Regions from separate parts of the Paenibacillus sp. FSL E2-0178 genome, predicted to be linked through region 2. Evidence: riboswitches for the same ligand, from Rfam matches in the RefSeq annotation. Region 2 holds a riboswitch; the other holds the start of a gene.

Region 1 (5,882 bases), 550 kb from region 2:
TTTAAGAATACATTAAATCGAAAAAAATCTTTGGCCCGGCACATCCCTTGGACTTTAAGAAGCTGAGGGATGTTTTATTTGAAAGACAGGACTGCTGTGATACAGCTAATTAAGCAAGGGAGGAAACAAATTGCCATTTACAGAGGAAGAACTGCGGGAGCAGATCGGCAAGCTGGAAGGCTGGAAACTGGAAGAGGATATTATGGTGCGCAAATATATGTTCAATGAATATATGAAGGGGATTGCTTTTGTGGATGATGTTGCTGCGATCTCGGAAGCGTTCGACCATCACCCGCATATCACCATTGATTACAAGACCGTTATCCTGCGTCTGCCTGCAGACGTGGAGAAGCTGGATATACGCCAGGCCAATGAAATTAACGAGGCTTTTGAGAAAAACCGTTAGAGGACAGGATCCTTATGGAAATGACAGTACCGCCTGATCCATAAAAAAGCCCGTGCAGGGATACCAGGGTATCCTTTGCAGCGGGCATTTTGCTTTGGGCATGTTATTATTTCTTCTCGGCCAGCCATAACGCGACATTCGCAATTTCCTCAGGGGCTAGTTTGTCTTTGAAGGAAGGCATCTGCCCGCGGCCTTTGGTCACAATGCTGTAAATCTGCGCCGCGTCATGCTGTGCGCCCTCCTGCTGCAGGTTCGGCCCTACACCGCCCTGAAGCTGATCCCCGTGGCAGGTGATGCAGTTGGCTTTCACCAGGGCCTCGGCGCCGGCTGCGTCCAGCACAACCTCAGGCATTGTAGGTTTGTTCTCTTCAGCCACCTCGGCTTTGCCGGGCAGGGTAAACATTAAGACCACGGCAAAGGCACAGGCGGCAAAAAACAAACCGCTCATGATCCATTTCTGCATCTGCATCCGTCCCTCCATGTAAGCTGCTTCCTTCATTATACCGGATGGTGAAGCGTTATCATAGTATTTGTGTCAAAAAAATGAACGAAACTCCTGGAAAATTTGCAAACATACAGAAGTGGAATGCTATTTCTCATAGACCATACAATAAAATGGTTTATCGCCAGTTGGGGTTCTGCGTTCATAAGTATCCGTTATGGTAAATCCGCATTTCTGGTAAGCACGGATGGCCCGCTGATTCCAGGTCAGTACCTCCAAATCGATCTCCCGTTCCGGATAACGCTGCAGAGCCGCCTGAACGATGGCCTTCATGAACAGATGTCCCATGCCATGACCGCACAGATCGGGCCGCATGCCGATCCCAAGCCGGACTACACCCTCCATAGGGAACAGCTGGGCGAAGCCGCACAGGATTCCCTGTCCATTCACAACGGAAACGTATTGCTCGCTGCGCAGCTGCGGATCACCGAATTCAACACCGAGCGCCTGCATCTGCTCCCAGGGCATCCAGCCGTAAATATTATACGGGGGCCTATAGTTCCACTCACAGATCTCAGCAGCATGCCGCGACTCCATAGGAACAACATAAAAAGTTACCGGAGAACTTATCATAAGCGGAGGCCTCCTTTCAATGGAACATTACTTCATTCTATAAATATTATATACAAAACGAGCCGGATTCGACGCAAAAACCTTGCAGAAAGACCGGAACTTGACAAACGCCAAAAAATATTTTATGAAAGAGCGAAATTGGTGTTTTACAAATAAAGAGCGGGGTAAGTAATTTTATAGACAAAAAAATAAGCCCTTCTCCAAGATTTCGGCAAAAATCCTGGAAAAGCGCTTATATTAGGACAAATTATTGCACATCGTCATTGTCTTCGGAATCCGCAGCCACAGTCTTGTAAGCATCTGTACTCATAATCCGTTTGGCGCCAACGTAGCGGTTGACGTAGTAGCTGTCACTCAGCGAACTGATGGTTACACCACGCGAGGAAGAAGCATGTGCGAACTCACCGTCACCAACATAAATACCGACATGGGAAATGCCTTTGCCGCTTGTATTGAAGAATACAAGATCGCCCGGTCTCATCTCATCACGGGATACAGCAGTGCCCATCTGATATTGGGAACCGGATTGGTGAGGCAGGTTAATGCCGATCTTATCAAAAACATACATTGTAAATCCGGAGCAATCAAAACCGTTCGTGGATACACCGCCGGATACGTATTTGGTCCCGATGGCTTTGTCGATAACTTTATCCATTTTGGAATCCGCGAAAGCGCTTCCTGCTCCAATGGTGAAGATGATGGAAAAGCTTAGTACTGCGGCTGCTAGCTTCTTCTTCAAAAGTAAATACCCCTTCCAAATGCCTACGAGGTTAGCTTAAGGGTTCGGTTGAAGGTCCCCTATGACCCCTCTTAGAATAGGAGGTCAATTCACCCAAAGTTGGTTCCCCCGTTTCCCTAAATCTTTAGGGAACTCGGCACGACTGTTGATTAGGATTAGCTGTTATTCAATACATGACAAAACCTTTGTTAAAAGCGATTCAATAATTACAAAAATGTTACTAAAAGCTCACTGCGATAATTGTAGCAAAGACTAGGGCGCTTGGCAATCACTTATAACATATTAATGCATTTTTTTTGCGTTTTTTAGAGTTATAGCTGCATAGAAAGACTCATATTTACGCAGCAGGTGAGCTATTGATGGATTTTTCTTTGGATTTGGGATAAAAAGGTGTTTCAGGGCCTGCAGATGAGTGTAAAAGGTAGAATAAGGAAAAGGAAAAACCCGGAAATGATTACGGCAATAATCAAAACCGGGCTCGTATAAGTTACATTTAGTTGTTAGAGGTACGAATATTCGAGGAAATGTTCAAGGGTTCAATCGTAAGCGACAGCTTGGTAGGCTGTTGTGCTCATCACTCTTTTAGCGCCAACGTAGCGGTTGGCCCAGTATGCCTGACTCAGTGAACTGATGGTTACACCACGCGAAGTGGAGGATTGTGCGAATTTGCCATTGCCGACATAAATACCGACATGGGAAACTCCGTTGCCCAGGGTATTGAAGAATACCAAATCACCGGAACGCAAATTACTCTTGGATACGGCTGTTCCAACGCTGTACTGTGCCTTAGAGGTGCGCGGCAAGGTAAGGCCGATACTCTTGAATACATATTTGGTGAATCCGGAACAATCAAAGCCGCTGGTGCTGGTGCCCCCGGTTTTATATGACGTTCCAATGGTTTTTGAGATCACAGTATCCATTTTGGAATCTGCGAAAGCGCTGCCTGCTCCAAGTGTGAATACCATCACAAGACCCAGCGCTGCTGCGGTGCATTTCTTCTTAAAGTTCTGACTTCTCAAAAGATGTACTCCTTCCAAGGCCTGCGAGGTTAGCTTAAGGATTCGGTAGAAGGTTCCCCTATGACCCCTCTAAAGCGAGATCAATTCACCCAAAATATGGTTCCCCCACTCCCCGGTGCAGGGAATTCGGCGTTTTGTGCACCAGAATAGTGACATATCGACATAAGGTTAAAGGCTTCGGTTACATAGCTGCTTAATTCCATTTGAAAGATTACAAATTTGTTACTAGTAGTACAGGCATCATTGTACCAAAGGATTTACAGTTTTGCAAATTAACTTGTCGCAGCTGTAAACAAAAAAGAGTCATGCACCTCACCAGAGGGGCGATGACTCTTTTAGTATGCCGTTTTGGCGGCCGATTATCGTGGGAATGATTTACTGGACCAGAGATGATACTGTGCGGCTATGCCCCACATTCTGAATAGGGTGGACGGCAGTGGAGCTGCCTGGCGCAGGAGCAGGGCCGGGAGGCCGGGGCAGAAGAGCGCTGCAGCGCTGCAGAGGATCAGCGTCAGCAGACTTCCTGCGCCTATAATGACGGATATCCCGATGGAGTGCAGAAGCACCTTCAGACAGATCAGCAGCGAAGTGAACATGCCCGTGCCGGCGGTATAACCGAACTGCATATACAGCAGCAGCTTGCGGATAAGGAAGAGGTAGACGAGCCAGCCCAGCACATAAGGCACGAGCGTCAGCAGCAGCGGATAATCGAGAATGCCGTTCAGAAGCAGACGGTACATCTTCGGCAGCAGCCAATAGAGCGGCAGAAGGGCCAGCGCCCATTCAACGAGACTGAACAGCAGGACAGGCAGACCATAACGCTTCATCCCGGGAAAAAAGAACAGTCCGCGCTCCCCGGCACGTTCCTGGTGAAGCTCGTGCAGCAGGCCCGCCCGGATAAAGGGGGAGAGCAGCAGCCGCAACACAGTCAGTGCCAGGAGCAGCCATAGCCATTGCCGGACGTCCGGGTCCGTGTGCAGCGCAGCCTGCCCCTCAATATAATACAGCAGCCTGCCTATGCTACTGCCGCCGGCATCCGCATCCGGATAGCGCAGCAGTACCGGAACGACGGCGCTTTTAATGAATTTGTACATGAAGTAGCCCCAGAACAGCCGGTAGATAAATAGCAGAATCAGGATATAAAATTGCTCTTTCATGCTGTGCCAACCGCGGGTTATCGAAATTTTCACAATCCTTCACCTCACCAGACAAGAGTTCCGAGCAGGGTTTCAAGCAGTGTCGTCGCACTGAGCGTCCAGCGGGAAAGAGTATTGTGCTCAAGCTCCGCCATTCTGAAATTATTGAGATGCTTGCTCTCCAGCAGTATGGAATGTCCCGGATCAATCTCGGCGGAGACCAGAGGTGCTTTATACGATAATTCAAACGATGTTGTCTTCCCTTCGCCGTTCCAGTATTGCTGAACCGAATACCCGTCCGAGAAAATAAATTTTACAGGGACATCCCCATAATGGCTGCCCTTGTTGCTTACCTCAACTACAGCATCATATTGAATCCCCGCTCCGTTGCCGCCGTCCCGTTTAGCCGTGAGCCTGATGTCGTCTACTGCAAAATCAGGGGCTCCGCCGCTGTAGACATACTGGTCAAAATAAGTCTGCCAGGATTGCTTGGTCACTTTCTCCACAATCTTCTGGAAGTCAGCGGTTGAGGGATGCTTGAAGCGGTATTTACGGGCATAAGCAGCGAGAATGGCATCCATGTTCTTGGCTCCTGCTAACCGTTCGATGTCACGGAGCACCAGCTTGCCCCGGATATAGACATTACGTGTGTAGGCATCATCTCCGGTGTATTTCCACGTCTCCAGATTGAGCGGCTGCGAGGAGGAGACCAGACTGGACTGCAGCGGGAGGCTTGAGGCAACGCCATATTCCTGCTCCATCAGCCGGTCTTCGGCATATGAGGTGAAGCTCTCGTCCAGCCACGCCTCCTCGAATTCATTGCTGGCGACCATGCCATAGAAATACTGGTGACCGATCTCATGGATCACGGTCCGCTCAAGCGAGGTGCCGGGCGATGCCTCGGCAGCACCGAAGGCAGTGATCAGCGTCGGATATTCCATCCCCCCGGCCCCATTGCCAGATTCAGGCGGGACTACAATGGATAAGGTGGAGTAAGGATACGGGCCATACCATTTGCTGAAGGCGGTCAGGGCAGCCTCTGCTGCCTGGAAGTAGCGCTCCTGAAGATCCTTATGCAGCGGGTCCAGATAGAGCTTGATCTTTACTCCGGGCACCTGCGGCGCGGAGAAGGCCTTCTCGGCAACCACAAAATCCGGCGATGCCGCCCAGGCGAAGTCATGAACATCATCTGCGTAGAACTGATAGATTTTGCGGTCCTGTACCAGCCGCGCGTTCTTCACCGGAAATCCGGTGGCGGCAACCTTGTAATCGGACGGGACGGAGATGGTTACATTGTAAATACCGAAATCACTGTAGAACTCAGATGTGCCATGGTACTGATGCAGATTCCAGCCTTCCTCCTGTACTCCCCTTGTGCCTGCAGGCTCATAGACGCTGAGCTTGGGGAACCACTGGCCGGCCATGACGAAGTTGCCGGCGGTTCCCATACGGGCGAATATTTTCGGCAGCTTGACCTCAAACTGGAGTTTGAGTGTTACGCTCTCAC
Region 2 (5,882 bases):
CTCATCCGAAAATTCAGTATAGGAGACCACCAGCTTGCAGTCCGACAATTGTTCCTTGTTCATCAGCCCGTAATCCTCAGTCGATACGACCTGAAGCTCCGGTTCCAGCAGCTGCTCGATCTCACGGTCTACTCCCGTGAACGGATGATATTTAACCTCGGTATAGCTGCCAAACGCAAGTGCTTTGAAGGAAGTCATTGCATTCACACCTCTCTTGTGCAAAGTTAATCTATAATCTATGAGTCCATTATTTCATAAATTGCGCTGCTGTTACCAGGGCCAGAGATTGCCGTCCAGATCGATGTACACCGGTTCCTCGCCCAGATATTTCTTATGATCCTGTACGATATTCATGATCTTATACGCTGATTCCTCCGGAGGAATCGGCGCTTCCATATTCTTCTCTCCGCTCATATAAGACTGCAGCCAGCCGGGATGAAAGACCATCACCTGTCCGCCCAGCTTACGCAGATGATTGTGCATCAGCGAGGACTGCATATTCAGCGCCGCCTTCGACATGCAGTAGCCGTACATATTAATTCTTTTGTTCCGGCTGATACTGCCTGCCTCTGAGGAGATGTTAATAATTAGCCGCTGCTTGCCCTGCAAAAGCAATCCCATCAACGCGTTGCTCACCCGGAGCGCGCCGAGCGTATTCACATTATAGAGCTGCGCCATGGCCTCATCATCCATATCCACGAGCATTGTAGCATTGTCCGCCTGGTGGATAATACCGGCATTGTTGATAATAATATCGATGTGTCCCGTACTGCCGGCAATACTCCGCGCTGCCTCTTTCACGCTCTCTGCGCTGCCGATATCAAGAGGGACCAGCATCAGCGTGTCCTGGTATTGCGCTTTCAGAACCTCCAGTGCCTCAGCTTCCGGTAAATACCGGCCGGCAAACACTGTGTATTTATTCTCCAGAAGAAAGCGTACCAGATAAAACCCGAGCCCGCGGTCGGCACCGGTTACAAAAGCGACCCTTTTCATGAATTGCACACCCCTCATACCTGCTTATTTATGCGCAGAGCGTTGCTGCATCACTCTCACATTAGCATGGCAATTGGCCTTTATCAACATCCTGCAAGGGAGGGGGATAAGCCTGCTGAACATTCTTTTGCTTTAATTTTGAACTATGTTACAATCAAGAATAATAGTTGTTAACAACACAATTGTTGACAAGATGCTTTCTAAATTCTATTCCAGGAAGGTGATCCTCTGATGTCTATTCAACAAATCCATACACTGGATGAACTGCAACAATACGTAGGGCAACCCGGCAAAAAATTGCTCTTCAAGCACAGCACCACCTGCCCGATCAGCGCCAAAGCAAATGAGGAGTTCCAGGCCTATACACAGAATTCCGACACGCCTGCCGCCATTGTACATGTTATCGAAGACCGTCCGGTCTCCAATCAGATTGCCGAGGATTTCGGGATTAAGCATGAATCGCCGCAGATTTTCCTGCTGGAGGATGGTGAGGTCCGCTGGAACACTTCCCACTGGAAAATCACCCGCGGCGCCATCAAGGAAGCTGTGGAGCAATGAGCCAGAACGTAATCATCTATTCCACCTCCGGCTGCAGCGACTGCAATCAGGTGAAGCAGCTGCTTGAGAGCAAGGGCATTCCCTTCGAAGTCAGAGATGTGATGACCAGTACCGTCTATCAGGAAGAAGTCGAGAAGCTGGGCTTCATGGGTGTTCCAGTCACCGTGTCCGGAGACCGGGCTGTCAAGGGCTTCAATCTCCCTGAGCTTCAGGAGCTTATTGAGGCAGCTGTACAGTAAGGATTCAGTCAGTTATGCAAAATGGTGCCGCCCTCTTTACAGGGCCGGCACCATTTTTGTCGTTCAGATCTGTCAGGCCGGGAATGTAACCCCCGTCATAGCTTCACTCAGCTCCCATAGCATCAGGGCGTTGCCCGAATCGATCGCCCAGTCCTGCACCCCAGGCTGGTGCGAATCCCCGGACTCCGCAACAGGAGCGATGTCGGCATCCTCGCAATACACGCCGCCCGTGCCGTCGAGCAGCGGACTCACCGCGCACCAGACACTGGTCGCGGCTCCCTGCTGGACCGTCTTCATATGATTCATACGCCCGGCCGGGATACGGTTGCCCGCCTCATCCAGCGCCCCCATGCCGCGCAGCTCGTCATCCGACAGATGCCGGGCCAGATCGGTCAGGATGCTGCCGGGATGCACGGAGAATGCCCGGACACCATGTACTTGCCCGCGTTTGTCCAGTTCAAGGGCGAACAGCACATTGGCGGTCTTCGACTGGCCGTAGGCTGTCCATTTCTCATAGGCCCGCCGCTCAAAGTTCACGTCTGCGAAATCAACACCGGCAATGCGGTGGCCGCGTGAGGATACGGAGACTACCCGTGCGCCTCCGGACTTCACCAGCGCAGGCCAGAGCCGGGCTGCCAGCTGGAAATGCCCCAGATGGTTGGTGGCGAACTGCACTTCGTATCCGCGAGCATCCCGGGCCAGCGGCGAAGCCATAATGCCTGCGCTGTGAATGAGGATATCCAGCGGCCGGCCGGAGTCCAGGAACCGCTGCGCGAAGGCATCGATGGATACCGGCTCCAGCAAATCCAGTGACTCCAGCTGGACTCCGGGGATGCCGGCAAGGGCGAGCCGGGCCTTTTCCGGTGTCCGTACGGGAACTATCAATGTAGCTCCGGCCGCAGCCAGGACACGTGTGGTCTCCAGACCCAGGCCGGAGTAGCCGCCGGTCACGATGGCTGTTTTGCCGCTCAGATTATGGCCTTGGATTACTTGCTCCGCCGTAGTGTCCGGCCCAAACCCCGAAGGAATCGGGTGCTGCTTAACTTTCGCGTGATTCAACTCTTTGTTCGTCTCCTGATTCAACCCAGTATTCATTCCTCGTTCCTCCTCTGTTCCATTTCCGCGATGAACCTGCCGTCCTTAAGCTCCCGGAAGTTCTTCAGCTTGTATTTCATAAGCTCCAGGGCCGCCGTAAGTTCCGTGAGCTGCTCTTCAATCAACGTTTTATGCCCGTCCAGCACACTGTAGCATTCATCGTAGTCCTCTTCCGCTGACGCCCGGATGTATTCTTGAATGATGCGCAGCGGCATATGGGTTCTTTTGAGAATAGCAACGAAATGCACCCGGTCCAGCTCACGCCTGCTGTATGCCCGCTGGCCGTTCTCCTTGCGGCTTGCCGGGGGCAGGAGCTTGATTTTCTCATAATAGCGGATGGTATCCTGGCTGAGTCCTGTCCGCTCTGCTACCTCGGCAATCGTAAAAACAGGCTCCATTTGCTGCTGGCCTCCTTCTTAATCTAGCTTCTTAGTTTGGCTTTCAGTCTTGGTAATTTACTGACAGTCTGCCCTTACAGAATCAAATGATAATCCCTGGAGTATGGTCCAAGTCAAGCATTCGGGAAGCGGGAATTAGGCCCTCCCGGATGTATGGTTTGTGCGGCTAGAAAGGATACCCTTTTCGTAGAATCGGGCTCTAATTCAGGTACAATTTGTAAACCGCCGTAATTACTCTAATAACACAATCACGCATCTATTTGCCTGACGGGTAACGCTTACTTTATCTTCAATCTCTCATTATCTCCCGATATCTCACTAATACGCCCATTTCACAAAAATTCGATATCGACGCCGTTTCCGTCTAACGCATTAATATTTCCGGAGTTCTCCTGCCGCTGCCTCCCAAAAATAAAAAACGGCGATTGAGCGAGATAAACGGATGATAATCGGCCACATATATGGTTTTAGTCTCCAATATTCCTCGCAAAGCAGCAATTTATTGCAAATCCGGCGCAGAAGCACTCTTTTCCATTTTTACAAAGACAACCCTGAAAGGGTATGATTCGTGTTGAAAGTTACCAGTGAAAATGTGAATGCACGCTGAATTTCCGCCAAGCGGAAAACGGGGGAACCATCAGGCCGCAGGCCTACTTGGGGTGAATCCGAAGGAGACTTCAATTACGCAGTCTCAAAAGGTAGGGCGACTCTCACCGTCCGAATCCGACAGCTAACCCCGTAAGCGTAAAGAGAGAGATCTTGATCCGCCACGATTTTGCCCCAGGCTTCTTACGCCTGCAACAAAACCGCAGCAGAGGTCCTCCTCTGTCTGCGGTTTTTTGCGCACTTATTCCGGAGGATCAGCATTTCGGCAAACCTATCAACTACATATCCAAACTATAAATCGCCCACATTCAGGAAGGAACGTGTCCACATGCCAGACCCATTATCGTCCAACGCAGCTCCCGCTGCCGGATTCACCAGCTATATTGAGCAATATAGCGGAACCATCTATGCGCTAAGCTGTCTCCTGCTGGAGAAGGGCGCCCGCGCCGATCAAGCCGCAGTTGCCACATTCGCGGCACTCTATGAGCCTTGGCTCAAGGGCAGCATCCAAGCAGATGCTTACTCCCTTACCGCCTACAGGGAATGCATCCGGCAATGCTCGCTGGTTGCTCAAGACCGCGGCCGCTGCTCTTCTGCCCTGCTCACCTGGGAGGATCAGATCGCCAGCGCCTTATGGTACGGCATCCAGCTGCCTCTGCCCGAGATCAGCCTCATCCTGCAGCGAAGCGTCCCTGAGCTGAAAGCGCAGCTCAGAGGGATTCGCGAACAGATGGCTGCTGCGCGGCCAGCTGTCCCGCGCCCGTCGGCGGGATAATAGGGAAGATGGCTGGGCCTGCAACAATAGCTTTAATCATGCCACTGCGATCCATGCGGACTGTAGATCCGTTATTTCGCCCAATCAGGCCATTCAGCGATCCATGCGGACTCAGAGGACCTTAACTAACCAGTTTCGCCTCATTTTGAGCTCCCTCGAACAATATAAGCGCTCCTGAGTCCGCAACGGGTAAAAAAGCAGGCTTTTTCACAAAATAAGGTCCTCTCATTCCGCGTAGCAAGCGCTGCATGGAGTAAATCCGCTGACGCCGTACATATTAATAAAAGCCGCAGCATCCGCCACGACTCTCCATTTGCTATGCTATGCTATCCGTTCCAGTGCCAGAAATCAGCGCTTGCCCTTGCCGCCCTTGGCGAACCGCCAAAAAGCCATGCAGCATCCGAGCAGCCCGACGCCCAGCAAGATGGTCTGCAGTGCTCCCAGCCAGGTTGATTTGTCCGACGGGATCAGGCTGCTGATAATGATCAGCAGGATGGAGACCACGACCAGCACGGGGGTTTGTCTACTTTTTTTCACAAAAAATCACCACTCCTAATTACTAATATTACTAAGGTACACTATCTGCTGGGTTTTAACCAGTTGGGGGGGGGGTACTCACTCTATAGAACAGCATTATTTATAAGCCCGATAACAAGTATCGCTTCTTGTTTATAGCCTTCAAGATTATCTAGCGCCACCCATTCCGGGTCATCTTTTCTATACTGATAGAATCTTACAACCACGTCTTTTCCATCCAGCTGAGAGCTCAATACGATAATAAACTGCCTATCGCTGTAGTACTCTTGCATCTTCCCTGTCCACCGATCTATTATTTGCATTCCAGTTGCTATATCACTTACATGTAAATGATTAATTGATGCTTCTAATCCAGTTCTGTCCGGGTATGTTGTTTCTTTGACTGTTTTTAAAGTTCCAAGTTCAGTGGTATCTATCAAAATACAATGATCCCATTCCGTAAAACTAGGACTCGGTCCCTCCGAGGCTACATGGACTGAAGGTGGCACATTTTTAAGTAAATAACGCATTGCCTTATTTGTCTTCGTACTTCTCCTCATCACTACAGGTCATCCACCTTCCATACCCCATCCATTTTAATTATTGAATAGACAGCGGTATCATCACTCCCGTTATCCCAGGACCTGTCCGCTACCACTTCATATTCATCAGCGTCTATTTTATTCATTTCATTAATTTCGT

The links. A riboswitch is a leader RNA that binds a small molecule or an ion and turns the genes downstream of it on or off. The one in region 2 is predicted to bind cyclic di-AMP.
Region 1: another riboswitch for cyclic di-AMP. It lies ahead of MHI42_RS20005 (C40 family peptidase); the one in region 2 lies ahead of MHI42_RS17665 (hypothetical protein).

What each region holds. Positions count from the first base shown of each region.
Region 1 covers NZ_CP151953.1:4,625,556-4,631,437, reverse strand. Annotated here, with positions in the region: gene MHI42_RS20025 (4a-hydroxytetrahydrobiopterin dehydratase) at 131-406, shown strand; gene MHI42_RS20020 (cytochrome c) at 513-869, opposite strand; gene MHI42_RS20015 (GNAT family protein) at 996-1,481, opposite strand; gene MHI42_RS20010 (C40 family peptidase) at 1,729-2,220, opposite strand; cyclic di-AMP (ydaO/yuaA leader) riboswitch at 2,226-2,369, opposite strand; gene MHI42_RS20005 (C40 family peptidase) at 2,757-3,185, opposite strand; cyclic di-AMP (ydaO/yuaA leader) riboswitch at 3,243-3,381, opposite strand; gene MHI42_RS20000 (hypothetical protein) at 3,599-4,396, opposite strand; gene MHI42_RS19995 (M1 family metallopeptidase) at 4,441-5,882, opposite strand, start outside.
Region 2 covers NZ_CP151953.1:4,071,771-4,077,652, forward strand. Annotated here, with positions in the region: gene MHI42_RS17635 (ThuA domain-containing protein) at 1-198, opposite strand, end outside; gene MHI42_RS17640 (SDR family NAD(P)-dependent oxidoreductase) at 271-993, opposite strand; gene ytxJ (bacillithiol system redox-active protein YtxJ) at 1,225-1,551, shown strand; gene MHI42_RS17650 (glutaredoxin family protein) at 1,548-1,790, shown strand; gene MHI42_RS17655 (oxidoreductase) at 1,863-2,885, opposite strand; gene MHI42_RS17660 (MerR family transcriptional regulator) at 2,882-3,283, opposite strand; cyclic di-AMP (ydaO/yuaA leader) riboswitch at 3,875-4,044, shown strand; gene MHI42_RS17665 (hypothetical protein) at 4,218-4,664, shown strand; gene MHI42_RS17670 (hypothetical protein) at 5,013-5,201, opposite strand; gene MHI42_RS17675 (hypothetical protein) at 5,285-5,743, opposite strand; gene MHI42_RS17680 (hypothetical protein) at 5,743-5,882, opposite strand, start outside.